Regions from separate parts of the Pseudoalteromonas sp. APC 3358 genome, predicted to be linked through region 3. Evidence: predicted binding sites of a transcription regulator. Region 3 holds the regulator's gene; each other region holds the start of a gene.
The links. Region 3 encodes ArgR, which controls arginine synthesis, uptake and breakdown. Its sites were predicted from a motif close to ANTGAATANNTATTCANT; they were not measured.
Positions count from the first base shown of each region.

Region 1 (11,212 bases), on a different contig from region 3:
AATTGGATACTCTGGAGGGCTGGGCATTATTAGCGTAGAGTTAGGGCTATCAGGTAGAGGTGTTGTCGAACATGCGGTTAAAAGAAACAGTGAAGTTAATGTTGTAATTATATATTTCATTATAAATCCCTTTATAGGTATTGTTATCGATTAGTTAGATGTAGTTTCTATAATGACACCAAAAGAGATTTAAGGTGAATAATAAATTTGTATTGTTTTTGAACTGATGAATATACGAGAAAGGCTGCAATGTGCAGCCTTTCTTAATTTTAAACTTTATTTGTATATTAAGCGTCTTCCTTGGCTTCTTCTTCACTAATTTGTTTTAGTGCTTGAATGAATGAGTCGCTTGGTTGTCCGCCAGTAAGTGCATATTTATCGTTTATGATAAACGTAGGTACTGAAGTAATACCCATCTGTTTAAAGTTGTCTTGCTCTTGGCGTACGTCTTGTACGTATTTGTCTGAATGTAGAATACCGCGCGCAGTTTCTTTATCAAGACCCACTTTTTCAACAACGTCGAGCAACGCTTCTTCTTGATTTAAGTATTTTAAATCTGTGAAGTGCGCTTCAAAAAAGGCGAGTTTAAGCTGCGTTTGCTTACCTTCTTCACGTGCCCACATTAATAAACGATGCAAATCAAAGCTGTTGATCATGATGCGTTTACCATCAAAATTAAAGGTAAACCCAGCACGCTGACCGGCTTCGAACATGTTTTTACGATTTTCGTCGCCTTGTTCTTCACTTAGGTTGTACTTTTGCATTAAATGTTCGTTTAAGTCTTGACCTTCAATTGGCATATCTGGGTTTAGTTCAAAAGGATGCCACGTAATATCTGCGCTCATTTCGTCTTTAAGTTGCTCTAGTGCAGTTTCTAGGTTTTTATAACCCACTACACACCAAGGGCACATTACGTCTGAAACGATATCAATTTTAAAGTTTTTCATATTTATCCTTTTGAGGATTGCTTATAACTAAGTATAAAAAAGGATATTGGGATTAATTTAGCTTTATCAATACCAAACTAAAAAGAGCAGCTAAACAGCTGCTCTTGAAGGTATTCAGTTTTAGGCGCTAAGCCCAAATGGGTCGTCAATGCTATAACTTGGTTGTGTAAACCAATGAGGGCCGTTGTCGGTCATGTAAAAATGATCTTCTAAACGCACGCCAAATTCATCGGGTATAACTAACATTGGCTCGTTACTAAAGCACATGCCTGGGGCAAGTGGGGTTTTATCACCGCCAACTAGGTATGGCCATTCATGAATGTCTAGCCCAATGCCGTGACCAGTTCGATGCGGGCAACCCGGTGTTTGGTAATGCGGACCTAGCCCTTGCGCCGCTAAATAAGTACGTGCGCCAGCATCTACGTCTTCGCAGGTGGCACCGATTTTAGCTGCATTAAATGCCGCCATTTGCGCTGCTTTTTCATGATCCCAAAACATCCGTTGGCGCATTGTAGGTTCGCCAAATACATAGGTACGGGTAATATCAGATAGGTAATCGTGTACTTTACAGCCGGTATCAATTAATACCATATCGCCTTTTTTAAGTACTTGGGCGTCTTTAACACCGTGCGGAAAAGACGTTGCAATACCAAATAAAACAATACAAAAATAGTTACCTGGCGCGCCTACTTTTTGATGTGCTTGCTTGATAAAGGCTTCTACTTCGGTGGTGGTTATTCCCTCATAAAGCATGCTTGCTGTGGCTTGATGTACGGCTAAGGTCATATCCATCGCGCGCTGCATCAAGCTAAGCTCGTGAATTGATTTATGCATACGGCAATGCGCCGTTACAGGTTGTGCGTTTATGAGTGTTAAACCCGTTTGCGCTTTATTAATGCCGTCGAATATAAAAAACTGCGCGCTTTCATCAATGCCAATGGTTGCGTTTTCATTAATGTTTAGTTTTTTTAATACTTCGACAAAAAGTGCATAAGGATTTTCGTGCTCTTGCCACCCATGGATAGGTCCCTCTATTACTTTAAAGCCGTTTAGTGAACCAATTTCGAAATAAGGCGCAATGTATTGTACTTCACCAAGGGCGGGTAATATCGCGCCAACCATGCGCTCGCTCGCGTACCATTTCATACCTGTAAAGTAGGTTAGGTTGGTGCCAGCGTTTAAATAAATTGCATCTATGTTGTTTGCAAGCATATAAGCTTGCGCTTTGGCTATGCGCTCTAAATGTTCGTCAGCTGCAATAGGGGTTAGCGTTAGCGTCATATTACTTAAGCTTGCCAACGCTTGTTCGCTTGATTGTGTACCTATACCTATAGTGGTCATGTTTTTCTCCTTGGATTTTTAGCTAGTGTGATTAATACCAAGGTAAAATTCAATGTTATGCGATAAGAGGCTAATAGTTTATAGCCTCTTAAATGGTCATATTATTTTTTAGCGTAAGGTAAACGCGTGAGTTTATTGCTTGTGTGGTAGCTATCAAGCCCGGTTACTGCGACTGTTTCTATTGCTTGTAAATCTAGGAAACCATCGCTTTGCAGCGCGGCTTTATCAACAAAAACATCCATAATTTCGCCAATAACGAGCTCAGTCCCATTGATGGCTAAATGTTGATTTTCTACAAATTTAACCGAGTACTTTAAGCGGCTTTCTTTTACAAAAGGGGCTGCAAAGTCGTTTAAGTATTCAGGTGTTAAGCCTGTAGCATCAAACTCAGACTCGTCTTTATCGTACCGAGCTGAAGTTTGATGAGCTTGTTTGTAAATTGACTTATTAACTTGGTTAATGGTGTAAGTGCCCGTTTGTAAAATGTTTTCAAATGTATGACGCGGCACACTATGAGGGCGCATAATCATGGCGACTAAAGGTGGGTTAGCCCCAAGGTGAATAACCGAGCTTACAATCGACAAGTTGGTATTGCCGAGTAAGTCTTGCGTGCCAATTAAATTAGCGCTTTTAAAACCCGAAAGAGAATTAATTAAATGTGTACGGGTATGTTTTTCAAGTGCGTCTATACGCGCTTTAGTAAAATGCATTAGAAGTCCTTACCACGGTATTGTAGAGCCTTGCCAATCTAAGTAAGCAGGCTCACCGTTTAGTTTTAAATCAGGGTTATTATTTGTTAATTCAAATAGTTGCTTGGCTACAAATTCAGGCGTAAATAATTTGCCTTCGGGTACATTTTTTTGAAAGGGCTTTGAAAGTGCTGTATCGGTAGTGCCAGGGTGAAAGAGAATGAGTTTGGTATTTTTAGCACGACGAGCAAGCTCTATAGCAGCGGTTTTAAATAGCATGTTAAGCGCCGCTTTAGATGCGCGGTAAGTATACCAACCACCTAATTTATTGTCGTTTATGCTGCCTACGCGCGCACTGAGTGCTGTAATAGTACACTGCGTTTTGTGGGTTAACAGCGGCAATACGCTCTGCAAGCAAAGTAGGGGAGTTAGGGTGTTTGAATTTAGAAGTTGGCTAAAATACTCAGCGTCTAAATCCTCCATCTTTTTTTCAGGCATATGGGTTTCGTTGTGCAGTGTACCATTGAATATAATAACTTGTTGTATATCGGCATTTTGCTCTTTTAGGTAATTAGTAACGCGCGCTAAACTTTGTTTTGTGTAGTCAGTATGCAGGTGGACAACACTTGAGCCAGATTCAATACTTTTTGAACTAATACAAACGATCTGATGAGTAGGCGTGTTTATTTGTAGATGTTCTATATATGCATTTGCTATGGCACTGCTTGCGCCGAATAAAACAATAGTTTTCATTTATCACCTTTTGCTTTTAGTCCACATTGGCCGTTACTGCACTGAGTATTTGGCATTAAAAAGCGACTGATGGGGTGCCGATACTTAGCAAATAATAGGTATCCGCAGTCAGCGAAAAAGCGAATTATTGGCAAGCGAAAAATTTTCAACCAGCTGTGTTTACCCACTATTTTCCATGCTTCGTAAGTTACATCAAGCCCATAAATCATTTCACCTGATTGCTTTTGAGCTTGCAGGTAGTTCATTGCTTTGTCTTTATCAATATACGGGTAGCGCTCACTGAAGTCGCTCGCGTTAAGATCTTCAAGCGTAATTAAGTTTTTGTTATCAGCGTGTTTTAGTTGCTGCATTTCGGTGCTACAAAGAGGGCAGTTACCATCGTAAAAAATGATCATGTGAATGCTTTGTGATTATTTTATATATACTTTTTTACGACAAGACATTGCAAATGGATCTATTAAATATCTCTTCATGATGATATTAATAGTGTCCTACGAAAAAATGGAGACTGATAAATGAGTGAACAATACGCCGCCTTGCGAGGTAATGTAAATTTACTAGGGCAACTACTAGGACAAACAATCAAAGATGCCCAAGGTCAAGCGATTTTAGATAAAGTGGAAGAAATTCGTGCTTTATCAAAATCATCTCGCAGTGGTAACGAAGACGACAGACAAGCGCTAATAGATGTTTTACATGCGCTTAGTGATGAAGAGCTTTTACCGGTTGCCCGTTCATTTAATCATTTTTTAAACCTTGCTAATGTAGCAGAGCAATTTCATACCGTTTCGCGTTTTAATGACGTTGGCCTTGGCCAACAAAACCCTCTCACTCAAACATTAAAAACGTTAGCTACAAAAGCAGAACAAGGCCAGTTAGACAGTAATCATTTGGCCGAAACACTCTCAAAACTCCACATAAACTTAGTATTGACTGCTCACCCAACCGAGGTTACGCGCCGTACTATTATTAACAAACACGTTGAACTAAGTGATTGCTTAGCGTCATTAGAGCGAAAAGATAACTTAGTGCAAGAGCGGGACAATATTTTAAATCGTATTGAACAACTGATTAGCCAAGCTTGGCATACCGACGATATTCGTCGCTCTCGCCCAACGCCAGTTGATGAAGCCAAATGGGGCTATGCAGTAATAGAAAATAGCCTGTGGCATGCGGTTCCGCGCTTTTTACGTGAATTTTCAGCGAATGTTAAAGACCAGTTGAGCTTAGAGTTGCCAATAGATTACAGCCCAATTGAGTTTACATCGTGGATGGGTGGAGACCGTGATGGTAATCCATTTGTAACATCGCAGGTAACAAAAGAAGTGCTTGATCATGGTCGTTGGATGGCACTTAACTTATACATTCAAGATTTAAAAACGTTGTGCGCTGAACTCTCTATGTCAGATGCCAGTGATGAGCTTGTTGAGCTTGCAGGGCAAGAGTTTGAACCATATAGAGCAGTAATCAAAAAGCTTAAAAATCAGGTTGCGGAAACAGTGGCGCACTTAGGTGCTAAAATTAAAAATAAGCGCAGCGATTCACAAGATTTAATTACTAATATTAATCAGCTTAAGCACCCAGTTGAAGTGTGCTATCGCTCGTTATTAAAGTGTAATATGAAAGTAGTTGCGGATGGCTTATTACTTGATTTACTTCACCGTATAAATAGCTTTGGTTTGCGTTTAGCCAAACTTGATGTGCGCCAAGATTCATCTCGCCACGGCGATGTGTTTTCAGAACTGACTCGTTATTTAGGTTTAGGCGACTACAACCAATGGCAAGAGCAAGACAAACAAGCATTTTTACTTGCAGAGCTTAACTCGCGCAGACCGCTTATTCCAAAACATTGGCAACCAAGCCCAGATGTACAAGAAGTACTTGATACCTTTGATGTAATTGCCAAGCAAGACGAAGCAACATTTGGTTTGTATATTATTTCGATGGCACGAACAGCGTCAGACATTTTAGCAGTACAACTATTGCTAAAAGAAAGCGGCTGTAGCTTTGATTTACCAGTAGCACCGTTATTTGAAACACTCGACGATTTAAACGCAGGCAGTGATGTAATTACCACATTGCTTGATAATGTTTGGTATCGCGGGCACATTAAAAACACCCAAAACGTAATGATTGGTTATTCTGATTCAGCTAAAGATGCCGGCATGATGGCAGCAGGTTGGGCGCAGTACGAAGCAATGGATAAACTAGTACAGCTTGCTGATGCACGCGGTATTGAGCTTGTTTTATTCCATGGACGCGGTGGTACAGTAGGACGTGGTGGTGCACCCGCTGCACAAGCGCTGCATTCACAACCACCAGGTTCATTAAAAGGTGGCTTGCGTGTAACCGAGCAAGGCGAGATGATTCGCTTTAAATTTGGTTTACCCGATGTAGCACTGCAAAGCTTAAATATTTACGCAGGCGCAGTTCTGCAAAGTAACTTATTACCGCCACCGGAGCCAAAACCGCAGTGGCGCGAAGTAATGAAGCTAATAAGTGAGGAGTCATGTGAGCATTACCGTAATGTAGTTCGTCATGATGAAAACTTTGTACCTTACTTTAGAATGGCAACACCTGAGCTTGAACTGTCTAAGTTACCGCTTGGCTCTCGCCCTGCAAAACGTAACCCTAATGGCGGCGTTGAAAGCCTGCGTGCTATTCCATGGATTTTTGCGTGGAGCCAAAACCGTTTAATGCTTCCTGCATGGCTAGGTGCGTTAACAGGCTTAAAAGCTGCGCTTAATAAGTACGGCGCAGAAACCCTAAACGAAATGAGCTTACAGTGGCCGTTCTTTAGATCGCGCCTAGAAATGCTAGAAATGGTATTTAGTAAAGCCGATTGTTGGTTGAGTGAGCATTATGATAATGCGCTGGTGGAAGATATGTACAAACCACTGGGTGTAACACTTCGTAAAGAGCTTCAAGAAGCCATTAGCTTAGTGCAATCACTTAGCCCGCAAAAAAGCCTATTAGCCGAACAACCTTGGATTAAGGAGTCGATTAGTTTACGTAACCCGTACACCGATCCACTTAACTTACTACAGGTTGAGCTTTTACGCCGTGCTCGCTCAGAGGAAAAACGCAACGAAGGTGACATTGATAATGCATTAATGATCACGATGACAGGTATTGCAGCAGGTATGCGTAATACCGGCTAACATGTTATTTTGTTAGGTATACCTATTGGTATTAAAAGGGAGCACGCGATGTGCTCCCTTTTTTTGCGTTAAATAGGCTGGTATTTAACACCTTAACCTTTTAAACTACTTAGCCATTGAATAATTAAAAAATGTTATGGCTTCAGCAACTTTTACTGTACAGCAAGATACAGCACTTACAAATTCGCACATCACATTAAACGTAGCGCAAACAGCGTCATTACGTAGTCAATTAAAATCACAACGTGGCATATTAAATTCTAATAATATTAAGCAGTTATGCGCACAACTCAATGTGTCTGATGATGCATTATTACAAGGTTTAGTACCTTTGGCTTCTGAGTATGCTGTTGCGCCGATATCAGATTTTCATGTAGGCGCAATTGTTAAAGCACTTGATGAAAACGATGAGGTAAACTTTTACTTTGGTGCAAATGTAGAGTTTGATCATCAAGCATTGAGTTTAGTGGTTCATGCAGAGCAATCGGCTATAAATAACGCCTGGTTAAACGGCGCCAAAAAAATAGTTAAAATAGCGATTAGCGATGCACCGTGTGGGTATTGTCGTCAGTTTATGAACGAACTCGCTGATGCGAAAGAGTTTGATATTTTATTGCCAGAGCAACACTTTAAATTGGCAGAATTACTGCCGCACTCGTTTGGGCCGACTGATTTAGGTAACGCGTTTAGCTTGTTTAATCCAGAGCCTCACCAGCAAGTATTTGCAAATGATCAACTAGATGAAAAACTAGCAAGTACAGCATTAAACGCATACGTACCCTATAGTAAAAACTTTAGTGCAGTAAAAATTAGTACATTTAAAAATGGTGATTTTTACGGAAGTTACGCAGAAAACGCAGCGTACAGCCCAAGCTTGTCGCCACTGCAAAGTGCGCTTAGCCAATTATTTATCGCAGGGCTTAGCTTTAACGAAAGTACAGTAAAATCAATTACACTTTTAGAAACCGCAGGCCATGAAAACCAAGCGGGTGTAGCACGTGCTGTACTTGCAAGTTTTAAAAATCTACCGGCAATAGAAGTAATTAGCGCTCAGCTAAAATAACCTCTTAAAAACAATAAAGCACAGCCAGAGCTGTGCTTTATAATTTTATCTATTGAGTTTACTTGGTATTAATCAAGTAATACTTTTGCAGCCTCTAATACAACCGCTACAGATTTACGCTCAATTTCACCATGGTCAACATTTGGTATTTCTTGGCGAGTACGATTAACAAGTACGCCAGCTACACATGCTGCTTGTAAGCCAAGGGCTGCACACATAGTAAATAATGTTGCTGATTCCATTTCGTAGTTCATCACGCCCAGTTTTTGCCACTCTTCGCAGCTACCTTGTAGTGATTTAGGAACGTAACCAGAATGCGTATCGTAACGCTCTTGTCCTGGATAAAATGTATCGCTTGATGCAGTAATACCAATATGAAAATCGATATTTAAGTTTTTACATGCTTGTACCATAGCTTGTGTTGCATAAAAGTCAGACACAGCAGGGTAGCTAAGAGGAGCAAAATGCTGGCTTGCACCGTCTAAACGTACAGACGCTTGGCTAATTAAAATTTCGCCTTCGTTGATATGTGGCTGAATCGCACCTGTTGTACCAATACGTAAAAATTTACGCACGCCAAGTTGTGCTAATTCTTCTACTGCAATCGACGTAGATGGACCACCAATACCCGTAGAACAAACAACCACCGAATGGCCGTTTAGTTGACCTAAGTAAACATGAAACTCACGAGTTTGAGCAAGGCAGGTTGGGTTGTCTAGGAATTGTGAAATGCGTGCAGCACGATCTGGATCGCCCGGTACAATCGCAAGTTTTGCACCTTTAAGATCGTCAATACATAGTCCTAAGTGAAATACCTTTTCCATAGCTAAGCCTTTTTATAATAAATTGTGTCAATCTAGCATCATTGCTAGAAACGTTTATCAAGTACAGGACGATTGTCCGTTTTATCTTAACTCCTCCAATTAAGTCTTAATAATTTTAAGAACTAATTTGATTTATTCATCAACTATGAATATTCAATCAAGTGCTTATACAAGTAGCCTTGTTGTGCTGTTGACATGTTCAAGCAGACATAATAAGTATCAACCAAGCGCGTAACTACAATTAAATAGTTTATGGAAAATATTCATTAATATTAAATAAATTCAATGGCTTAAGTTTGTATTAAGCACGTAAAAGATAACGTGTTTATTTATATTAGGCACAGACTTATTTAGCAAAGTGGAATTTATTTGAAGTTTAGGCACTTTTGGTGTTTTTGCATAACTAATCAAAAGTAATTAGCTACGTACAGAATAAAAATCGAAGGAGTTTATTATGAGCACACAATTTGAAGCATTTAAAAACAAAGTTGAGCACTGTTTGTGCGCACCGGGTGATGGCGTATACACAGTAAATACTGCAAAGGAGCGCAAAGCCGCACTGCGTAATAAACTTTATGGACAAACTGAAAACGTTGATAATTTGTGGCGCGAGTCTTTAAATGAATTACCAAATTCTCCGCATAAAGCCGTTATGCTAGGTATTAGCTCAGACTGTGGCGGTGGTATTTTACGCGGTGCAAACTGGGGGCCACTGTTTGTGCGCTCAGCTTTAATTGATCAGCAACCGCAGTGTCACTCGTTTGATTTAGGCGATGTACGTGTAATCCCACATTTACTTCATGATAAATACCTAAATGATGCAACCATTTCTAATTGCCAAAAAGCCCTATACGGTAATGAAGATAACGACTACTACGTAAGCCCATTATCAATCACTGAGGATGTATGCGACAGTTTTTACGCAACATTTAAAGATAAAGGGATATTTGGTATTGGTGGCGATCACTCAATTAGTTACCCACTTACCAAAGCCTACTTAAAAGCAAAACGTGAGCAAGGTAAGCGTACCGCTATTATTCACTTTGACGCGCATACCGATTTACTTGTTGAGCGCCTAGGCATAGATTTATGTTTTGGCTCGTGGTGTACGCATATTTTAGAGTTTTTACCGGCACCACATCATTTAATACAATTTGGTATACGCTCAAGTGGCAAGCCTAAAGCGCACTGGGAAAGTACCTTTGGCGTTAAGCAACATTGGGCACATGAAATCATTGAGCGCGGCGCAGCAGCGGTTGCTGCCGACGCTATTGCACAATTAAAAGCTGATAACGTTGATGAAGTATACGTAAGCTTTGATATTGATGCGCTTGATGCAGAGTTTGCATCTGCCACAGGTACGCCAGAGCATAACGGTTTAACACCACAGCATGCGCTTGATATTTTATCAGCCATTGCGGATGAGTTTCCGATTACGGGTGCTGATATGATGGAAATAGCGCCATTTACCGACAGCTCTTTAGTGGGTCAATCAAGCTCTGAAACGACACTTAGAGAAGGCGCTAAAATTTCAGCCTTTTTAATTAGTGCGATGAACAAGTAAGCTGTAGGAGCTATAAATATTAGCACTATCAGCGTATAAGTGTGCATTACATGACTAAAAACTAGCAGTTCATAAAGCCTCAGCTATATTTATTAAATACTTATAATGAGTTAGTTGAGGCCTTGCTAAATGAAATTATTGATCTTTTTATTGTTCATTAGCTGTATTAAAGTTGATGCAACTGAAATCACAATAGTAACGGAAGTATTTCCGGACTTTCAGTATCTCAATGAAGATAATAAACTCGTTGGCCGTTCTGTCGATAAAGTTCATAAAGCGCTAGAAGGCACTGGTATAAAATACACTATGTTGGCGCATAGTTGGGCCATATCTTACAATGCAGCGCTACGCGATAAAAATACCTGTATATTTTCAATTGTTCGATTACCTAATAGAGAAAGTAAGTTTAACTGGGTAGGTGAACTGGAAAGCTTTGATTCTGCTATTTATGGTCTAAAGTCCAGAGGTATAAAGTTAAATACTCTCAATGATGCTAAAAAATATAAAATAGCAGTACTGCGTGATAACTTTAGTCATCACTATTTGCTTGAGAGAGGCTTTAGTGAGAACAAGCATTTATTACTCATCGATAGCCTAGATAAAATAGATAAACTTATAAGCACTCGTCACGATATTCTTGATTTTGTTGTTCTTAGCAAAAAGCAATTTAGCTATCGAATAAAAACTGAGCCTAGGCTTGAGCTACTCGAGCCATTACTAAATCTAAATACAGCTCAATCTCCATTATTTTTTGCTTGTAATATAAATATGGATCCGGCCTTAGTTGTTCAATTAAAAGTCGCCTTTAAAGGCAATTAAACAGTTTAAAAAACAGTTTAATCAATGTAACCTCATGAAATTAAATTACTT
Region 1 is NZ_JASDCE010000001.1:72,127-83,338, forward strand. It holds gene QL995_RS00325 (energy transducer TonB) at 1-120, opposite strand, end outside; gene QL995_RS00330 (DsbA family oxidoreductase) at 288-947, opposite strand; gene QL995_RS00335 (Xaa-Pro peptidase family protein) at 1,068-2,288, opposite strand; gene QL995_RS00340 (flavin reductase) at 2,390-2,998, opposite strand; gene QL995_RS00345 (SDR family NAD(P)-dependent oxidoreductase) at 3,008-3,730, opposite strand; gene QL995_RS00350 (DUF393 domain-containing protein) at 3,727-4,125, opposite strand; gene ppc (phosphoenolpyruvate carboxylase) at 4,246-6,891, shown strand; gene cdd (cytidine deaminase) at 7,028-7,954, shown strand; gene udp (uridine phosphorylase) at 8,023-8,778, opposite strand; gene QL995_RS00370 (arginase family protein) at 9,233-10,342, shown strand; gene QL995_RS00375 (transporter substrate-binding domain-containing protein) at 10,472-11,161, shown strand.
Region 1: QL995_RS00370 (arginase family protein) is a predicted target of ArgR. The motif match lies at 9,173-9,190, and genes of this name have one in related genera.

Region 2 (11,212 bases), on a different contig from region 3:
ATGCGCTACAAGTAGCTTTAACCGAGCAATACCCAAATGCAAGTACACATACTTATATTGCTGATTTAAGCGATATGAGCCAAGTTCAAACTTTGGCAAAAAATGTATTAGCCGATTTGGCCGAAAATAATAACCAGCTTGACGTACTTATTAATAATGCAGGCGTTTATCAATTAGTTGATGCTACAACAATTGACGGCCTTGATGCTCGCTTTGTTGTAAACACGATTGCGCCATATCTTCTTACAAAACTATTGTTACCTGTTCTTGGTCATGATTCGCGAGTGGTTAATGTGTCATCAGCTGCGCAATCAAGCGTTAACTTAAATGCACTTATAGGTAACACTGAACTTTCTGATAGTGCGGCTTATGCACAAAGTAAATTGGCTATTACTATGTGGTCGCGTCATTTAGGGCTTGAGCTTAAAGATACTGGGCCATTAGTTGTATCGGTAAACCCTAAATCGTTACTGGGAAGCAAAATGGTAAAAGACGCTTACGGTATAGATGGTGGGGATTTAAAAATTGGCGCAAATATTTTTTGTCGCGCAGCGCTTAGTGATGAATTTAAAGATGCCGCAGGCCTGTATTTTGATAACGATACAGGACGCTTTGCGCCTCCTCATGTTGATGCACTTGATAATGCTAAAAATCAACAACTAGTAGATACGTTAGGCAGTATTTTAGCACAGCTTAAATTAGGCAAAGCATAATGAAAAATCATGTTACCTGGACAGTACAAGGCCAAATTAAAGAAGGTAAATACGATGAGTTTTTACTGGTAATGGCGCGATTAGTTACTTTGGCTAAAAGTGAAGCGGGCACTTTAATGTATGAGTGGACAGTAAGTGAAGGCAAACGCAGTGTACATATTTACGAGCGTTACCAAGATGAAGATGCTGCTAAAGCGCATCTTGCTGGTTGGGGCGAAAGTGGCCCACTATTTTTAAGCGTAGTTGATATGGATAAAGTAACGGTATTTAGTCAATTATCAGAAGAGTTTGCACAAGCCTTTGCAGGCCCAAGCAGTGTATTTATGAAACCTGTGGGTGGCTTTGTAAAGTTTTAGAGAAAATACCCATTGTTGATCTAAAGAGCTCACCTCATCAGTGAGCTCTTTTTTTAGTGGCATTACTGCTCTTGCTGCAAGCGTTCGTATAGCCAATCTTTTAGTTCTGTACGTTCATGTTTTAGTTGATGCATTTGCTCATCGCTTATGGGCGCATCTTTGAGCTCTAATACCCTAATCTCTTTATCTAGCTTGTCGTACTTATCTGCTTTTTTTGCAAATTCAGTATCGCTTTCATTTAACTCGGCAATGGTCTTTAAGTACTCTGGAAAGTCATTTGTTAATGAGTGGTCTTCGCCTAACATATTCGCTCCTTAGTAGGATATAAATGAGCTCACAAGTAAGTGAGTTGTATAAGTGAATTACTGCCTTTCATATAATACACTGGGGCTTACATAGATATAATTCAACCATCGAGCCGCTAATTTGATGTAGCACAAACAACCGTTTTTACTTTTTAGCCGTTACTGCTTTTCCCAATAAGGGACTTCACCAAAGTAGGCAATAAAATGATCGATAAACGCACGCACCTTAGGGGCTAATAATCTATTGCTTGGATATACAGCCCAAATATCGGCATTAGCTACCAGCGGAAAGTCTTTTAACACTTCTACTAGGCTGCCATCTTCTAAATATTTATAGCTACACCAATTTGAACTAATAGTAATACCTAACCCTTGTACGCTCGCATCACGAACGGCTTCACCGTTATCAAAACGAAGTGCGCCTTTGGTTTTAATATTAAGAGTGTCTTTACCTGATTTAAAACCCCAGCTCTCTATACTGGCTAAGTTAATAATTTGATGATTAACTAAATCTTGCGGTGTTTTAGGCAAGCCGTTTTTAGCTATATACTCAGGCGATGCGCATACAATACGGTTATCAGATGCCAGTTTGCGAGCAATTAGGTTTGAATCTTTAAGTGCCGCATCGCGAATTGCAATATCAAAACCGCCTTCTACTAAATCAACAATAGTATCGCTAAAGCGGCAATCTATAGTCAGCCCTGGGTATTTTTGCATAAAGCTTTTTAAGGCAGGGACTATATGCATTCGTCCAAAAGAAGCAGGCGCAGTGATACGTAATGTACCTTGCGGCACTAAGCTTCCTGCACCTACCGAGGCGCGTGCGGTTTCTAATGTTGCTAGCACCTCTTGTGCATGAGGTAAAAATGCCTCGCCTTCTTCGGTCAGCGACACCTTGCGCGTAGTACGATGAATAAGTCGTACTCCTAAGTTCTCCTCAAGCTTACTAATATATGCACTCGCTACTGCTGGTGATAAATCAAGCTCTCTTCCTGCTAGGCTTATATTATATGTATTAGCAATGCGTACAAACAAAGCAAGGTGGTCATTATTCATACTCGATTCTCAATATTATGTTGAAACAGATTGTGTATTTAGCCTTATTATCATTTATTAAAGGCAAAGCTACAATGGAACCTCATTACACATTAACTATAAACAGCTAATAGAGGCAACACTCATGAAAGCAATGACAATTAATAATTTTGGTGGCACTGAAGAGTTTGTAGCAGCAGAGGTTGCAAAACCACAAGTAACCGCAGGTAACGTATTGGTTCGCATTGCTGCAACTAGCGTAAATACAATTGATATGATGATTCGTCAAATGGGTGCCGATTTACCATTTGCTCCAAAGTTACCAGGCATTTTAGGTATGGACTTTGCGGGCACTATTGAAGCTGTGGGAGACGGTGTAACAGAGTTTACTGTAGGTGATGAAATTTACGGTTGTGCTGGTGGCCTAGGCGATTTACCAGGTGCACTTGCTGAGTTTATGCTTGCTGATAAGCGCTTAATTGCTCACAAACCTAAAAATCTAACAATGAAAGAAGCAGCCGCTATTCCACTTGTAGGTATTACTGCACTTGAAGGCTTAACGCGTGCAAATGTAAAAGCAGGTCAAAAAGTGTTAGTGCACGGTGGCGCAGGTGGTGTAGGCCATTTAGCAGTACAACTAGCTAAACACTTTGGCGCTGATGTTTACTCAACTGGCGGTAACGCAGAGCAACTAGCACTAATAGAAAGCTTTGGCGCTACAGGCATTAACTTTAAAGACGAAACTGTAGAGCAATACGTTGAAAAACATACCAGCAATGTGGGCTTTGACATGGTATTTGATACAGTAGGAGGCGGTAACCTTACTAACTCGTTTGCAGCAGCAAAGCTAAATGCCCAGGTATCTACAACGCTCTCTTTATTAGAAGTAGACTTAAGCCCAGTACACTTTAAAGGGTTATCGTTAAACGTAATCTTTATGCTTATTCCAATGATCCATGACTTTAACCGTCAAGACCACGGCGACAAACTTACTAAACTTGCGCAAATTGTTGAAGCAGGCGGTATGCGCCCAGTACTTGATGAGCAAGATTTTACATTAGAAGATACAGCTAAAGCGCATGACCGCTTAGCAAGTGGCCAAGCACTGGGTAAAGTGGTTATAAACGTACAATAATGCATTAAGGCCGGCTTTTTAGCCGGCTTCTTTATAATTCTAATATTCCTTCTAAAGATAGCTCTAACGTAAGATAAACAAACCTCATTTATGTTGACGAATTAATAGTGGTAGAATGCAGCGCTTAGTACCACTTGTGTAAAGTAGTGGTCAATAATTTATAAGGTCTGTTGTGTAATGCTGTTGATGATCGACAACTACGATTCGTTTACTTACAACTTAGTGCAATATTTTCAGCGTTTAGATCAAGACGTTTTAGTAAAACGTAATGATGAGCTAAGCATTGCGCAAATAAAACAGTTAAACCCGCAGCACATCGTGTTATCGCCAGGGCCATGCACCCCTAACGAAGCGGGTATTTCACTAAATGTTGTTGAGCAACTAAAAGGGCAATATCCTATTTTAGGAATTTGCTTGGGGCATCAAACTATTGCACAAGCTTTAGGTGGAGATGTAATTCGTGCTAAAAAAGTAATGCACGGTAAAACATCACCCATAGTTCATACTAATAAAGGGGTGTTTAAAGGCTTAGCTAACCCGTTAACAGTATGTCGTTATCATTCTTTAGTGGTTAAAGAGCAAACTCTACCTAAAGAACTTGAAGTAACCGCATGGACTCAGACTGAGCAAGGCGAGTTTGACGAAATTATGGGGTTGTTACACAATGAACTAGCAATCGAAGGTGTGCAGTTTCACCCCGAAGCTATTCTAACTAATCAAGGCTTAGAACTGCTTGATAACTTTTTAACTCGCTTCTAATGTTATAATACACAGAGCATTTAATACTTTATTAATGGATGTCATGACTGAACTTGTAGCCCAGCAGCGTACTGCCAAAATACTAAGCCAACGGGCTCATGACTTATTGCTTGGGCACAGCTTTGCGCATCAGCAAATTGGTTTCATTCATACATTAGATATAGATTACGGCGAACCCATGAAGCAACGTACTTTGCTTCAGGTTGAAGTGGCCGCACAGAATAAACGCCAGCAAAGCAGTACTGCACATCATAAGTACCGCGCTCAAGCGAGTGAGCAACTGCACAAAACAATTGAAACAGCTATATATAAGCAGCTCGAAGATATAGATGGCGTAATTCACAGTACTATAGGTATTGAAGATGGCATTGCCAATATACTCGATATATTAGCTGTAAAGTCGGCATCGGTAGGGCGTTTAGAGCCACTGGTTAATGATATAAGCTGGTTGGGTAGAGAATTAGTAACGCTTGTTAATTTACCTTACTACCGTAATCAACGTAGTAAAAACACGTCTGTAAAAGTAGATAAACCATCGCTTGCCCTTCGTTATATTGGCCTTGATAACTTACAGCTAGTGATTCCTACATTTGCTGCGCGTCATTGGATGCCACATAGCACCGAACCATTTTCATTATTAAAACGCCGGCTACGCGACAGCGCGATGGCAAACGCGATTGCAGCGCAAAAAATTGCACAAATTAATAATGTGAATGACGTACATGCATTTACCCTTGGAATGCTTTTAGATGTAGGACGAATTGCATTAGTGCGCTTGTACTTAAAAACGTTTGAGAAAGTATGGCAACGCAAAGTGCAGTTAGCCCGAAATGAAAACCAAAAAGATTTACACACCGCATTGTTAGAGCTACAGCCCGACCCGCTATTTTTAACCACTCTACTTAGCAATAAGTCGATAGAAGTAAGCGCCAAAGTAATAGACAAAATGGCTTTTAAATATTTACCGTTTAAAGGTGTAATGCAGCAGCTAGTAAATGGGGTAGATAAAGGCGATACATTACTGCCATTAACAGAAGTAATGCTAAAGGCACGGTGCTACTCTCAATATCTTAATTTAAAAGAGCATCAACTTATTGAGCCTGATGAAACTCTAAGCTGGTTTTCGTACTTTAAGTTCACTAAAGCGGAACTAAAAACCCTCCAATCGAGTAATTTTACCAATTTAGCTATTCAAATTGACTAAAAATCTGAATTTTTTGTTAATTTTTTTGCGACTAACCATTCATTCTCACTCTATTGTTATATTGCATATTTGCCGATTAAAGCGTGCTTGCCTCTGCGCTCATGCGGTTAGTTGTCTAAAACCAAGTATGAATGGCTATGCAAATAGTTATTCACTATCTATGAAATAATATCTTTAGCCCTTTATTTTCAAGGGATACATGAAAGTTTTTAACGAGACAGATATAAGTAATTCTGAAATAATGTGCGTCTGAAAATTGAACCACAAAGCAATTTTGCGCAATTATCAGGTTACTGATCTTGCCTATAAAGTTGGTTACAAATATTAACCAAACACCTATTTTGATGTTTTGTGTTGCTCACAATTAAGAGGAAATAAAATGACAGTCAATCGCGAATTATTTGATCACGTAATGGTTCCTAACTACGCACCTTCAAGCGTAATTCCTGTTCGAGGCGAAGGTTCTCGCGTATGGGATCAAGAAGGTCGAGAGTTTATCGACTTTGCTGGTGGTATTGCAGTTAACTGTCTTGGCCATTGCCACCCTGCATTAGTAGGCGCATTAAAAGAGCAAGGCGAAAAAATCTGGCATCTATCAAATGTAATGACCAATGAGCCGGCACTTCGCCTAGCTAAAAAAATGGTTGATGCTACATTTGCTGAAAAAGTTTATTTTGCCAACTCAGGCGCAGAAGCAAACGAAGCAGCGCTTAAGTTAGCGCGTCGTTTTGCACTTGATAAGTTTGGCGCAGAAAAATCACAAATCATCGCGTTCAACAAAGGTTTCCACGGTCGTACATTCTTTACCGTAACTGTTGGTGGCCAAGCTGCATATTCAGATGGTTTTGGTCCTAAGCCTGGCGACATTGTACATTGTGATTACAACGACCTAGCTGCTTTTGAAGCGCTTATCAGCGATAAAACATGTGCCGTAATGATGGAACCTCTACAAGGTGAAGGCGGTATTGTTTCACCAACTGACGAGTTTGCTCAAGGCGTTCGCGATTTATGTACTAAACATAGCGCACTGCTTATTTTTGATGAAGTTCAAACAGGTGTTGGCCGTACTGGCGATTTATACGCATACCAAGGCTTAAACATAGTACCTGATATTTTAACTTCAGCTAAAGCACTTGGCGGCGGTTTCCCTATTGGCGCTATGATCACAACAACTGAAATTGCACAGCATCTTAAAGTAGGTACTCATGGTTCTACTTATGGCGGCAACCCGCTTGCGTGTGCTGTTGCAGAAGCTGCATTTGATACAGTAAATACGCCAGAAGTACTTGCTGGCGTAAAAGCTAAAGCAGCATTATTTAATGAACTACTTACTGCGGTTAACGAAAAATACAACGTATTTAGCGAAATACGTGGCCAAGGTTTATTAATTGGCGCGGTAGTGAACGAGCAATATAAAGGTCGTGCAAAAGAGTTTTTAGTGGCAGGGACTGAGCAAGGCCTTATGTCATTAGTTGCTGGTGCAGACGTAATACGTTTCACTCCATCTTTAGTAATTCCTGAAGCGGACATTCGCGAAGGTATGGCACGCTTTGAAAAAGCAGTAGCAAGCGTAGTAAACGCATAAGCGACTTAAGCCAACCAATTAAGGGCAAGCACTGCTTGCCCTGCAATTCCTATTTACCGTTATTTATAAGGGAGCAAGCGGACTCATGATGATCCTTCGCCCAATCCAGCAAAATGATTATTCAGCATTACTGAAAATTGCCCACGAATCAGGGCATGGTTTTACGTCTTTGCCATTAAACGAAGAACTATTGCAAAAAAAGATCGACCATTCAGTAAGCTCTTTTGCTAAACAAACGTCACAACCTGGTGACGAAGGCTACCTGTTTGTTCTTGAAGATAGCGAAACCGGTGACGTTGTAGGAACATCTGCAATTGAAGCTGCGGTAGGGCTTGATGATGCATTTTATCATTATCACTTAAGTAAAGTGATTCACTCTTCTCGCACATTAGACGTATATAAAGCGGTTGATATTTTAACGCTATGTAACGACTACACAGGTGCTACAGAGCTTTGCACATTGTTTTTAAAAGATGGTTATCGTAAAAATTGTAACGGTAAGCTACTTTCAAAAGCGCGCTTTATGTTTATAAAACAGCACCAAGAGCGTTTTGCGCAAACAGTAATCGCAGAAATGCGCGGTGTGTCTGACGAAAACGGCAGCAGCCCTTTTTGGCAGTGGCTTGAAGAGCACTTTTTCTCAATGGATTTTCCAACAGCCGATTACCTAACAGGTATTGGTCAAAAGGTTTTCATTGCTGAATTAATGCCTAAATACCCAATTTACGTAAACTTGCTAAGTAAAGATGCGCAAGCCGTAATAGGTAAAGTACACGACAACACTCGCCCAGCAATCGAGTTATTAAAAAGCGAAGGCTTTACGTTTAATGGCTACGTAGATATTTTTGACGGCGGCCCAACGGTTGAAGCAAAAGTAGATAATATTGCGACTATTCGTAATGCAAATCACTTTAACGTTGAAATTGGCGAAATGACTGGCGACACCATGGTGTTACTAGCCAACGAAAAGCTTGAAGATTTTAGAGCAACCGTTGCACCAATGACATTTGACGAGCGCGCAAAAAGCCTTATTTTATCGCAAGAAATAGCAGATGCACTGCATTTGCAAACTGGCGATATTGTTAGTGCAACCACGATTTAATTTAGGAGAAAGTATATGACTCATCCTGCACAATTTATAAATGGTCAATGGTCACAAGGCCAAGGCACAGAATTTAATTCAGTAAACCCTGCAAATAACGACGTTATTTGGCAGGCTTCATCGGCAACTGCGGCGCAAGTAGACACCGCAGTAAATGCAGCGCGCGAAGCGTTTTATGCATGGGCTGATAAAAGCTTTACTGAGCGTTTAGAAATAATTAAAGCATTTGCAGCGCAATTAAAAGAAAACAGCGAAGAGCTCGCTATTACTATTGCACAAGAAACAGGTAAGCCACTGTGGGAAACTCGCACAGAAGCGGGTGCTATGGTTGGTAAAATTGCCATTTCTGAAAAAGCATTTTTAGAGCGCACTGGCGACGTAGAAAACGCAATGCCACTTGGCCGTGCGATGATTCGTCATAAGCCACATGGTGTTGTAGCCGTATTTGGTCCGTATAACTTTCCGGGTCACTTACCTAATGGCCACATTGTGCCAGCGCTTTTAGCAGGTAACACGGTTGTGTTTAAACCGTCTGAACTGACTCCTAAAGTAGCTGAGCTTACGCTTAAACTGTGGGAAAAAGCAGGTTTACCAGCAGGTGTCATTAACCTTGTACAAGGTGAAGTAGAAACGGGTAAAGCCCTTGCTGCTCACAAAGGTATTGATGGCTTGTTCTTTACGGGTTCTTCGCGTACTGGTCATATTTTACATGAACAGTTTGCGGGTCAACCGGGTAAAATTTTAGCGCTAGAAATGGGTGGTAATAACCCACTTATTATTACTGACGTTGAAGATACTAAAGCGGTTGTTCACGATATTATTCAATCAGCGTTTATCTCAAGTGGCCAGCGTTGTACGTGTGCACGTAAACTATTTTTACCAACTGGTAGCAAAGGCGATGTGATACTGGAGCGTTTAATCACAGCAACTAAAGCGATTAAAGTAGGTAATTATGACGATGCAGACCAGCCATTTATGGGCTCTATGATCTCATCAGCTGCAGCTGCGGGTATGGTTAAAGCGCAAAACGAGCTTGTTGAACTTGGTGGTGAAGTATTAGTAGAACTTGAGCACACAGCTAATACTGGCTTTGTAACACCAGGTATTATTGAGTGTACAAATATTAGTGACTTCCCAGATGAAGAGCATTTTGGACCACTTTTAAAAGTATTCCGCTTTGACGACTTTGACCAAGCAATTGATAAAGCAAACGATACAACCTTTGGTTTATCGGCTGGTTTATTAAGTGACAGTGCAGCAGATTACGACCATTTCTTACGTCGTATTCGTGCAGGTATTGTTAACTGGAATCGCCCAATTACTGGCGCATCAAGCGCAGCACCGTTTGGTGGTATTGGCGCATCGGGCAACCACAGAGCAAGTGCGTATTACGCAGCTGATTACTGTGCATACCCAGTTGCTTCGGTAGAGCTTGAAAAAGTAGCTATGCCAGCAACACTAAGCCCAGGCTTAAAAATAGATTAAGTAGTAATACTACTTAATTATTATAAAAGCAGCTTCGGCTGCTTTTTTTGTATTGCTAACGCGCAAAGCTAGCAATCAACAGCGCTTTCTGCTTAAATCAAAAATAATTAATTATACAAAGGTGGTACAAAAATGGTTTTAGATAGGCAAGGGTACGATGATTTGATCATGTATCTAACTCAAAATTTAGCATTGTTTGAGAAGCCAGGCGAAATAAAACCAGGTGCCCCAACAGTAATGGAGTTAATTGAAGACGTTATTGCACAAAATGTGATGCTCATTTGCGAGCAGCACACAAACCTCAACACAGAGCAGCGTAGTCAAATTGTACGCGAAGTTGATGGCATTGTTTACGATTTAGAAGAAGTCCTCAGCAGCATCACCTCACAGCCTGTCACGGTTGAACAGCATGCCTTTATAGATGAATTTGCAGGTTTAGTAAAAAACCTCTTTGATAGCGCTTTAACACAACAATCTTAGCCATTTTATAGCCCTGCGTTGCATTTTCATTTGCAACTACGGCTAACTTGCTTACAATCAAGAAAATATTTTTTTGAGATATAACAATGCAAGCAAATGTAAAATGGGTTGAAGGCGATACGTTTATTGGTCGTTCTAATTCTAACCACAATGTTGTGTTTGATGGCGGCAGCGATAGTGCAGCACCAAGCCCAATGGAAATGGTTTTAATGTCAGTTGGCTGTTGCTCATCAGTTGATGTGGTTAGTATTTTAAAAAAAGCCAAACAAGATTTTTCAGATGTACAAGTACAACTAAGTGCAGAGCGCGCCGAAACAGCCCCACGTGTGTTTACCAAAATCAACTTACACTTTGTTGTTAAAGGCAATAATGTGTCTGAAAAGCACCTTGCACGCGCGGTTTCACTCTCTGCTGAAAAGTATTGCTCAGTTGCATTAATGCTTGATAAAACAGTAGAAATTACGCATAGCCACGAAGTTGTGCAAGATCAAGCAAAATAACGCTTTTTCCACGAGGGAAATTCGTATAAAATCCGCGAACTTTTCATTCTGCAGGTGCAGAACCCACTAATTTATAGGTTGGTTTATTATGAACAAACCCTTCGATAAACTTAAACTTCATGGCTTTAACAATTTAACCAAAAGTTTAAGCTTTAGTATTTATGATATTTGTTACGCAAAGACCGAGCAACAACGTAAAGAATATATTGAATATATCGATGAGCAGTACAGTGCAGATAGACTAACCGACATTTTAGGTGAAGTTGTTGATATTATTGGTGCTAACATTTTAAATGTAGCGCGCCAAGATTATGAACCGCAAGGCGCAAGTGTAACTATTTTGGTTTCAGAAGAACCAGTAGAAGAGCAGCAAAATTACGATGCTGACGAAGCACCAGGCCCATTACCTGATTCAGTTGTTGCGCACCTAGATAAAAGCCACATTTGTGTACACACATACCCAGAAGCTCACCCTGATGATGGTATTTGTACATTCCGTGCTGATATTGAAGTGTCTACTTGTGGCATTATTTCGCCACTTAAAGCGTTAAAC
Region 2 is NZ_JASDCE010000006.1:39,920-51,131, reverse strand. It holds gene QL995_RS11085 (SDR family NAD(P)-dependent oxidoreductase) at 1-713, shown strand, start outside; gene QL995_RS11080 (antibiotic biosynthesis monooxygenase) at 713-1,069, shown strand; gene QL995_RS11075 (YdcH family protein) at 1,132-1,374, opposite strand; gene QL995_RS11070 (LysR family transcriptional regulator) at 1,534-2,430, opposite strand; gene QL995_RS11065 (zinc-dependent alcohol dehydrogenase family protein) at 2,555-3,544, shown strand; gene QL995_RS11060 (aminodeoxychorismate/anthranilate synthase component II) at 3,722-4,303, shown strand; gene QL995_RS11055 (HDOD domain-containing protein) at 4,347-5,507, shown strand; gene QL995_RS11050 (aspartate aminotransferase family protein) at 5,887-7,092, shown strand; gene astA (arginine N-succinyltransferase) at 7,178-8,194, shown strand; gene astD (succinylglutamate-semialdehyde dehydrogenase) at 8,210-9,679, shown strand; gene QL995_RS11035 (DUF3802 family protein) at 9,812-10,159, shown strand; gene QL995_RS11030 (OsmC family protein) at 10,246-10,659, shown strand; gene speD (adenosylmethionine decarboxylase) at 10,748-11,212, shown strand, end outside.
Region 2: QL995_RS11050 (aspartate aminotransferase family protein) is a predicted target of ArgR. The motif match lies at 5,634-5,651, and genes of this name have one in related genera.

Region 3 (11,212 bases):
CTTTACCTTTAGTGGCTTTTTCATGATAGGTATCCCACTTGAATTCAACTTCTTCATCTTCAACTTGTACAAACTTCTCTTTAGGCATGCTATCAAGTAGTGTCATTATGTTGTGGATTAAAGGTTGAGTATTAAGTTTATTAATTGCTGAAATGTGATAAATATTTTCAGTTTCGCCCAGCTCTTCTGCAATCGCTTCGCATAGCGCTTTTGCTTCATCTGCTGGTAATAAATCTATTTTATTAAACACTAACCAGCGTGGTTTTTCAGCTAATTTAGGACTGTATTGGTGTAGCTCGTTAATAATCGAGAATGCATTATCAACAGGGTTTGAACCATCTACCGGCATTACATCAATAATGTGCAATAACACACGACAACGCTCTAAATGCTTCAAGAAGCGAATACCTAGGCCTGCACCATCAGATGCACCTTCAATTAGACCCGGAATATCGGCTATAACAAATGATTTATTTGCTTCAGGACGTACCACACCTAAATTAGGAATAAGCGTCGTGAATGGGTAATCAGCTACTTTTGGTCTTGCTGCAGATACACTGCGGATAAACGTAGATTTACCTGCATTTGGTAATCCTAGTAAGCCTACATCAGCCAATAATAGTAACTCTAACTTTAAGTTACGTACTTCACCGGGTGTGCCCAATGTTTTTTGACGAGGTGCTCGGTTAGTACTTGATTTAAAACGTGCATTCCCCAAGCCGTGGAAACCACCTTTTGCAACCAAAATTCGTTGACCATCTTGAGTTAAGTCGCCAAGTCCCTCTTGGGTATCAACATCCATGATGCGCGTGCCTACAGGCACCATAACAAATAAGTCATCGGCTTTTCGGCCTGTACAGTTACGGCTACGACCGTTAGTACCACGTTCAGCTCTATGAAAGCGCTCAAACTGATAATCAATTAGGGTATTTAAGTTTTCATCAGCTTGTAGATAAACACTACCACCGTCTCCACCGTCACCGCCGTCTGGTCCACCATCTGGAACATATTTTTCACGACGGAAAGACACGATGCCGCTGCCACCGTCTCCAGCTTCTGCGCGAATTTCTACTTCATCTACAAACTTCATGATTACTCACTTTAGGGATTGGCTTGTTTAATAACTCTATTATATACCCAAGCCAACACAAATGCAGGCTTGGGTATATATTTTGACTGACTACAAAACAAAAAACCCCGCAAAGGCGGGGTTTTTAACTACCTTACTGATTACTCAGTTACGATAGTTACGTATTTACGGTTTAAAGGACCTTTTTGTTCAAACTGAACTTTACCATCTGCTTTTGCGAAGATAGTGTGGTCTTTACCGATACCTACGTTAGTACCAGGGTGGAAACGAGTTCCACGCTGACGAACAATGATGCTACCCGCTAGAACTGATTCGCCACCAAAACGCTTAACACCTAGGCGTTTGCTTTCTGAATCGCGACCGTTACGAGTACTACCAGCTGCTTTTTTATGTGCCATTTCTAAGTACCTCTAATTAAGCGCTAATGCTAGTGATTTTAACTTCAGTGAACCATTGACGATGGCCCATTTGCTTACGAGAATGCTTACGGCGTCTAAATTTAACAACCTTAATCTTCTCACCGCGACCATGTGAAACAACCTCAGCTGTTATCTTGCCACCGTTTACGAACGGTACACCGATCTCGATTTTCTCACCATCAGCAACTAAAAGTACTGAATCAAATTCTACTGCCGCACCAGTTTCAACGTCTAATTTTTCAAGACGAATCGTTTGACCTTCAGTCACACGATGCTGTTTACCACCACTTTGGAAAACCGCGTACATAATTAACTCCGTCTGTGCACCCTCAAATCGGCGCAACTAAAATATTCTTCGATAGGGCGCGAAGTTTACGCTAACGCGAAATAACTAGCAAGCCTATTTTGTAATTAAAATGAATAAAAAGTAGCTGCTTTGAGAGCAATTCAATATTTACCCCATTTTATATTAATTAGCCCTTTTGCCAAGCGCTTTTTAACTCTTAGTCGAAATAAATTAATGTACTCAAATATGACCCTCACAGCTTAATATCTAAGCACACCATAAACTGTATATTGATTATCAATTAATCAGTTATCTTGGCTAATTCAGTCTAAATTAAGTACTTTAATAGTGTTTTTTCAATCAATCGTCACAAAATATCGAGCTAGTGCATTTTTTGTTGTACAATCTGCGCCGTTCACACATAAAAATTGGCTCGGAGATCAATGGATATAAAAGCTATCCAGGCGTTAATCGAAAGCGATATGAATGACGTCAATCAACTTATACATGCGCAAATGCGCTCAGATGTGGCGTTAGTTAATCAGCTTGGTTTATATATAGTTAGCAGTGGCGGCAAACGCGTTCGTCCAATGCTCGCGATTTTAGCAGCCAAAGCGCTCGGTTATCAGGGTAAAGATCACATAACACTTGCAACAATTGTTGAGTTTATTCATACAGCAACGCTATTGCATGATGATGTTGTAGATGAATCAAACTTACGACGTGGCACGCCTACAGCAAATGCTGAATTTGGTAATGCTGCTAGCGTATTGGTTGGTGACTTTATTTACACTCGTTCATTTCAGCTTATGGTTGGTCTTGGAAAAATGCAGATTATGCAAGTACTTGCCGATGCAACAAACATTATTGCTGAAGGTGAAGTATTGCAGTTAATGAACTGCAACGACCCAGATACGACCGAAGCCAGTTATATGCAGGTTATTTACTCTAAAACAGCTAAGTTGTTTGAAGCAGCGACAGGCCTTGCTGCCATTATTACTGAGCAAGACCAAACTACTCTCGATGCACTAAACCTATATGGTATGCATTTAGGTACTGCGTTTCAGCTAGTAGACGATGTACTCGATTACAATGCAGATGCTGAGCAGTTGGGTAAAAACATTGGTGATGATTTAGCTGAAGGCAAACCAACGCTTCCACTTATTTATGCTATGCAACATGGTAGCGAGCAGCAAACGCAGCTTATTCGTGATGCAATAGAGCACAGTAATGGTATGGAGCATTTAGAAGAAATTTTATCGGCACTAAAGCAAACTAATGCGCTTGAATTTACAATGCAAAAAGCAGAGCTTGAAGCTGACAAAGCTATTGCGTGTTTAGACTTTTTAGCTGAGTCTGACTATAAGCAAGCACTCATAAGCCTTGCTCGTATTGCGGTTGACCGCGACCACTAGTTTTAACTAGTTACACAGTGTGAAATTAATTCTGAGCAATAAAAAAGCCTGCAAATACAGGCTTTTTTGTTATTCTACTTTGGCTATTACGCCATGAAATCAACACCTTCTTTGATGTCTTTTTTCAGTGTTTCAAGCATGTCATTTTTTGCTTTTGTTTCAAATGCGCTTAGTTCGCCGTAAGAAAGAATTTCTTCTACGCCGTTTTTACCTAAACGTACTGGATGTGCAAAGTACTCTGCATCGCCATTTTCAACAGCAACGTAAGCGTAATCTACAACTTCCTCACCTTGTAGGCCTTTAACTAAAGACATACAAAAACGAGCTGCAGCAGCACCCATAGATAGCGTAGCTGAACCACCGCCTGCTTTAGCATTTACAACTTCAGTACCCGCATTTTGGATACGTGGAGTAAGTGCAGCAACTTCTTCATCTGTGAAAGAAACACCTTCAACTTGAGAAAGTAGAGGAAGAATAGTTGTGCCTGAGTGACCACCAATTACTGGTACTTTAACAGTTGCTACGTCTACGCCTTTAAGTTCAGCAACAAATGCTTCTGAACGAATAACGTCAAGCGTAGTAATACCGAATACGCGTTTAGCGTCGTAAGTACCTGCTTTTTTGAATACTTCAGCAACGATTGGAACTGTGCCATTTACTGGGTTAGTAATAATACCTACTAACGCTTTAGGACAGCTAGCAACAATGCCTTCTGCTAAAGTTTTGATGATACCAGCATTTACATTAAATAAATCAGCACGATCCATACCTGGTTTACGTGGCATACCCGCTGGGATAAGAACGATGTCAGAGCCTTCAAGCGCTTTGTTTAATTCGTCTGCGCCAAAGCCTGCTACTTTAACATCTGTTGGGATGTGAGAAAGGTCAACCGCAACACCTGGTACTACTGGTGCAACATCATAAAGTGATAATTCAGAGCCAGCTGGTAAGCCTGTTTTTAATAATAAAGACAACGCTTGGCCGATACCGCCTGCAGCACCTAATACAGCAACTTTCATTGGAATTCTCCGTAATTTGAGGTAGGAAACATTTGTGGCTCTTAAGATAATGAAATTAGCGACTAAAAACAAATTTATCCTGTCTATTTCAAGTATATTTTCGACCATAGTCGTAAACTTTTGTGATTTAACGCATCAAACTGGCAAGTTAACTAAACAACTGCTGCATAATTATTCATTTTTGTGTAGAATTTGCGGCATAAATAACAAAAACGAATAAAGACTATGCAACCACAAGATAAACAAGAAGCACTGGTAAAAGCATTTAAATCACTATTAAAAGAAGAAAATTTTGGCTCTCAAGGCGAAATAGTTGATGCATTAAAAGATCAAGGCTTTGACAATATAAGCCAAAGTAAAGTATCGCGCATGCTAAGTAAATTTGGTGCTGTACGCACACGTAACGCCAAACAAGAAATGGTTTACTGCTTACCTGCTGAAATGGGTGTACCTACGGCTAAAAGTCCATTACGCCAATTAGTAATCGACATTATGCACAACGAAATGATGATCATTATTCGTACCAGTCCAGGCGCCGCTCAGCTTATCGCTCGTTTATTAGATTCATTAGGTAAAGCAGATGGCGTACTAGGAACAATTGCAGGCGACGATACTATTTTTATCGCTCCTGCTAAAATATCTGAAATAGATGTAACACTTGAACGTGTTCGCATTTTATTTGATACGGTTTAATAGCAAACTAAATTTGTTTTAAAAACCCGACTGAAGGCGCGAAAAAAGCAGAACCCATATCGGCTTGAGTAAAATCAAGCCAGTGGTCGTAACAATCTCCTTCCCCTAAACGACTATTAAGTACTTTTTCAAATGCGGTGCCCGTACAAGAGCATGTAATTGATAACATTCCCTGCTCATACACATCGCCATAAGGCATGCTCTGATTTAATAATAGCGGTTGTCCGTCTTCGTCTTTTAGCTCACTTCGCGAAGCATGGCTGGTTTCAATCGCAGGGGTAATTAGCGTGTTATCAAGGCGCGTACGTCCCATTATTTGTTCTTGCTCGCTCAATGATAAGTGCTGCCACATAGTTAAATCATGCTTATAACGCTGTACATGAATATAACTCCCCTGATCTTCAAAATTGCCAGGGTTACTAATTAAAGCCGTAGCGCGCTTTTTTCTTCCATGTGCGGTGTCGCCACCATAAATAAAACCATTAAAATCACGACCATCTAAAAAGCGAAAATTACGAATTTGCTCCACCAGCTCAACATCGGGGGCAAATAGTTTTAAAATTTGCAGCGCAAATAAATGGTTAACGTCTTCACGGTCAGAGCGAATTTGCACAAATAAATCGCACGGTTGTACGCTCATTTGATGATCGCTATGGTTTATATTAGGAAAGCTCTGTAATTCGCTTGGGATGTATTCAGGGAGGATATGCGGCCAATATTGCGCACCAATAGCAACCATACAAGAAAGCATTGATTCTGAAAATTGATCGCTAAATTCTTCTTCAATAGCGCTTACTTGTTTTAACTTTGCGCGAAGTGATTCATCTTGACCATCAAACACATTAAAAAATAAGTGCAAACCGTGTAAGTTTGCTTCAGCACAAATCCCTGATTGCGCTTGCGCCATTGTTATTCCTTAGTTTTATAGATAAAAACACAGCGAATAACAAATTAATTACGATTCGAAAAAATTCACCGTGTGAGGTTTTATTTTTATTATAACCTGCTCATTATTTTCAAATGACTGGCCATATTGTGCAGCAACTTCAATTTCTTGTTCATCAATAACAAGTGAATAAACATACGCCGAACCAATAAAGCGACGACTTATGATTGTAGCTCGCTTGCTGAGTTTGTCACTTTGGTTATCTGCCACTAATTCTATTTGATGAGGGCGCACATATATAAGCCCTACGCTTACGTTTTGCTTACTCTCAACATAGGACTCGACTAAACCAAATGGTGTTTTGTATTCAGTTGCTGTTAATACTTCTGCGCTCAAGTATATGCCTTGACCCAGAAACTCTGCAACCTCCTTTGAACATGGAGCTGCAAAAAGCTGCTCAGGCGTGCCTTGTTGCTCAATTTTACCGCGATGCATAATGGCAAGTGTATCTGAAAAGGCAAACGCCTCTTCTTTTGAATGTGTAACAAACACAGCAGATACTTGGGTTGCCTTAATAATTCGACGTATATCGGCAATTAATTCAAAGCGTACTTGTGTGTCGATATTTGAAAAGGGCTCATCAAGTAGCAATAAACTAGGCTTATAAGCTAATGCACGAGCAATAGCTACACGCTGCTGTTGACCACCCGATAACTGATGCGGGAACCTGTCGGCACAGCCAATTAAATGTACCAGCTTAAGCATTTCATCAACGCGTTGCTGCTTTTGAGCTTTACTCATTTTACTAAGCCCAAATGCAATATTATTTGCTACAGTTAAATGCGGAAACAATGCATAATCTTGAAACATCATGCCGATGTTACGGTGCTCAGGCGAGACAAACGATTGCTCATCACTCACTAATTTACCGTCTATAAAAATAGACCCTTGCTTAGCTTCAATTAAACCTGCAATCGCTTTTAACGTGGTCGTTTTGCCGCACCCACTCGCTCCGAGTAGGCAAACAATTTCATCTTTACCCACCGTTAAATCTAAATCGTGAATAACCTTTGTGCCGTTATAGTGATAGCTCACTCCTTGTAAAATTAAACTACTCATTTAACTACGCTGCTCCATAGAACGATTAATAAAATACAAAGGAATAAACCCAACAATAACAATAAATAATGCCGATATTGAAGCAAGCTCTAACTGCTCGTCGCTCACATACTGAAATACATGAGTAGCTAAGCTTTCAAAATTAAACGGTCTGAGCAATAGCGCAGCTGGCAGTTCTTTCATGCACTCAATAAATACCAATAACGCAGCAGTAAGCAATCCTCTTCGCAGTAAAGGTAGGTGCACTAAACGCAGTGTTTGTCCTTGGCTTTTACCCATTGATTGGCTTGCCATATCAAGTGATGGGCTAATACGTAAAAAACTCGACTCAATTGCTCCATGTGCAATGGCGTAAAACCTAACAATATAAGCAATAATAATAGTAAAAATGCTACCTGTAAGCAGCAAGCCAATATCTAAATTATACGGCTCGAGCGCTGTGTTAATGGTGTTCTCTAACAATGTAAGCGGTAACAAAACCGCAATAGCGAGTACTGTACCAGGCAGCGCATATCCGGTGCTTGCTAAACGTCCGGGAATAAGCGGATACGTTTGCTTTGCCACACGCTGATAAAAAACGACAAAAACACTCAACGTAATCGTTATTAGGCTCACAACCCCTGCCACTTTTAAACTTTGCCAAGCGTAACTAAAAAACTCTACATTCCATGCTTTATCAAAGTAAGTAATGGCGTAATTTATAAGTACTACAATAGGAATTACAAACGCGATAAGTAAAATAAAGCTGCAAAATGCCGTTGCGAGCCAAGCTGACTTTCCTTTTAATACATAGAGAGATTCACTATTTACACTTGATTGGCGCTCAAATACCGCTTGGTTACGACGACTAAAGCGCTCCGCCATTAATGCTAAAAATAACAGTAATAACATCACACCCGATATTTTAGCTGCCGCTGTAAGTGAGTAATAACCAAACCACGTATCGTATACGGCAGTCGTTAATGTACTTACGGCAAAATAACTCACTGTTGCAAAGTCAGCCATGGTTTCCATACTTATAAGCGCAAGAGCCGCCACAATAGCCCCACGAGAGAGTACTAAGCTTACTTTAAAGAAACTTTGCCAAGGAGATAATCCCATTAACTGGCTAGCTTGTACTAATTTGAATGACTGCTCGCGAAGAGCCGTTTTAAAAATCAAAAATAAATACGGATAAAGCACCAAGGCAATCATAACGATGGCCCCGGGTAATGTACGTATATCAAAAAACCAATAGTCATTAGGCGATTGCCAGCCAAACCATTCTCTCAGCGCTATTTGCACCGGGCCCGCATAATCTAATAAATCAGTGTATACATAGGCAATAATATAGGTGGGCATAGCAAGGGGCAGCATAAGTGCCCATTCAAACTGTTTTTTACCCGGGAAACTACAGTAAGCCGTTAGCCACCCAAGTGGCAAAGCTATGGCGCAGCTAAGGACGCAAACACCTAAAACAAGCAATACGGTATTGGTTATGTAATCCCAAAGCACGGTATCCCACAGGTGAGAAAACACCTCAGAGCTACCTTGTAGAGATTCAAAAAGAAGAAAAAACAACGGGGCCGATAGAATTAAGCCAGTCGACCACGCAAAGAGCTGCCATTTAGACAGCTTAAATTTATTAGTCATTAAAGATCGAACTTCACCTCATCAATTAGCTTAAGCGCTAACGGACGATATTTACTAATCTCATCAAGTGGCAAGCTGTCTTCTTTAAAACTCCCCCAAGAGGCAACCAAACTTGATAGTTCAACACCCGACTTAACTGGATACTCCATATTTAATGAGGCATACATGTTTTGTGCTTTACCGTCGGTCATATATTCTATGAGCTTTAATGCATTTTCAGGGTTTTTAGCATATTTGGTAATAACCGCACCCGAAACATTTATGTGTGAGCCACGATTAGTTTGATTCGGAAAGTTAATATTTACGGCCTCAGCCCAACCTTTTTGTTCTTTATCTTCTAGCATTTTACCAAGGTAGTAACTATTACCTAATGCCAAGTTACATAAACCTTCTTTAACGGCTTTAACTTGAGCACGATCGTTACCTTGAGGTTTACGTGCTAAATTAGCCTTAACACCTTCAAGCCACTCTTTGGTTTGCGCTTCACCATGGTGTGCAATCATAGAAGCCACTAAACCTAAGTTATATGGATGTTTGCCAGAACGCGTACAAATTTGTCCTTTGTATTTAGGATCTGCTAAATCTTCATAAGTGAGCTTAGGTAACGCACCAATTCGCTCTTTTGATGAATACACATTACGAACTCGCTTAGTAAGCGCGACCCATTGGCCATCACCGTCACGAAAAGCTGCAGGCACGTTATTATTTACACTGTCACTTTTTATAGTTTGTGTTAATTTTAAATCTTCTAATTGAATAAGCGCACTAAAATTAGAGGTTAATACTAAATCGGCTTTACTATGTTTACCTTCACGTTTAACACGCTCAATTAACCCTTTTTTAGCAAAAACAACATTGGTTTTTATTCCCGTTTGTTTTGTAAAATCTTCTAAAATTGGCTGAATCAAAAACGGCTGACGAAAAGAATAGATATTAACAACGTCACTTGCAAAGGCTGGTGCCGATGCTGCTAATCCTAAAACAAGTGTAAATACTGTCTTCATTATTTCACCTAAATAATTGTTATTATCATCGAATTCTACCGCGCTCATTCAAAAAGTGCACACTTTAAATAAATGTAAATATGTAAATAACGCCCAAAAAGGAAATGCAGCGTAAGAGATGTCTCACGGATGTGACAGCTAATGAGTAAAAATCAAGATAAAAAACACACAAAAACAACCTAAGCACCTGTATTAATTGAGTTTTCACATTATTACTATTGCGTAAATACTAATTGAATGTAGTTTTATCCTTATTTTAGTTGCTCTATTGCACTATAATTTACGCATCAACCAAGCAATGACGCTTATTGAGTAAAAGGAAATGGACTGCTTACTCAACCAACCAATGATTAGGTTACCAGGACAACACGGATTTTAGGACAGGCTCAGGATGAGTATCACAACGCAATGTTGTAAAAAGGACAGCGTCAGGAAGATGCGAAAAGGATAACAACACGGCTAAGTTGTTTAACAGGATGTTTAAGGAATAAATGGACAGGCCTTTAAGGCAACACAATGGATTGGTTAAAATAGGGATACACTAGGAAGTGTAATTAAGGATTTGGTAATAGTATTTACCCTACAGGATGTTTAGGAATTTAAGGATACAGGCCCGGATGGTCTACATTACATAGAACTAAAAAGTAATATAGTAATAAACATGGATTAGTAAAAATTGGAGTTGATTAAGTTCAATTGCAGGATGCAGAAAATTAGAAGATTCCGCAAGCGCGCCTAGAGATAGAGCGCGCTTTTCTTTGCCTAAAATTTGGGTTTAGTAAAGCTCTAAGCAACTACCACTAACTTTTGCAGGGTAATACTGCATCCCAGCTAATCAATATTAATACCTTCAAATACTTTATTAATATTTTAAATTTCGCTAAGTTTTTCATTAATTGCGCCGATAACTAAGTAACGCAAGGATCATAAATACTCAATGGATATGAATTTTAAAACGCCGCAAAGCAATACCTTTTTATGTAAAGTATCAGACGCAAGTACAGCAAAACCAATTGGTGTTTTTAGTGCCCAAACTCCCAACAAAAATCCGTATAAAGCTTTATTTAGCCCCAAAGGTTATAACTTTTTAAATATGCCAATGAGTGAGTTTAAAAACATACTTAACGTAATTATCCAGTTAGAAAGCGATATTTCTATTAGTAAATGGGGTGAGGGTTCTCGACCTGATGAATTTAGTTATCAGCTTAATAGAATAGCAAACGCTATTGCGACTACTCACTTTAAGGGAAAAACCGATATTAGCTGTTACTTTTTAAAGCGAGTCGAAGAGGCTAAGGATATGATTGGTGAGGACTGCACCTCGTTTATTCAGGCTCACAACAGCGTAAGCCAATTATATAATACGGTTTTACAATTAACATCTGAAGAAGGCTTCAGAGCAATTCAAAATAAAGCACTTGCTCACTTAAAAGAGCAGCAAGCTTTCGCTTAACTGCGTAAAACTACTCTTCTAGCGGTCGGCCTTTATTGCGCTTACCAAGCAAATACGCATCACGAAACTTAATAAAATGCTGTTCTAATTTAGAAGATGCATCCATTTCTCCCGCAAGCGCTAGCACCATAATAGCCACTTCAGCAGTGCCTAGTTGATGCGCATGAGGGGCAACACGTAATCGGTAATCAGATAG
Region 3 is NZ_JASDCE010000005.1:178,675-189,886, reverse strand. It holds gene cgtA (Obg family GTPase CgtA) at 1-1,090, opposite strand, end outside; gene rpmA (50S ribosomal protein L27) at 1,231-1,488, opposite strand; gene rplU (50S ribosomal protein L21) at 1,505-1,816, opposite strand; gene ispB (octaprenyl diphosphate synthase) at 2,239-3,210, shown strand; gene mdh (malate dehydrogenase) at 3,297-4,229, opposite strand; gene argR (transcriptional regulator ArgR) at 4,455-4,922, shown strand; gene QL995_RS09985 (Dyp-type peroxidase) at 4,930-5,829, opposite strand; gene QL995_RS09980 (ABC transporter ATP-binding protein) at 5,878-6,927, opposite strand; gene QL995_RS09975 (iron ABC transporter permease) at 6,928-8,559, opposite strand; gene QL995_RS09970 (Fe(3+) ABC transporter substrate-binding protein) at 8,559-9,563, opposite strand; gene QL995_RS09965 (hypothetical protein) at 10,501-11,016, shown strand; gene QL995_RS09960 (tRNA-uridine aminocarboxypropyltransferase) at 11,027-11,212, opposite strand, start outside.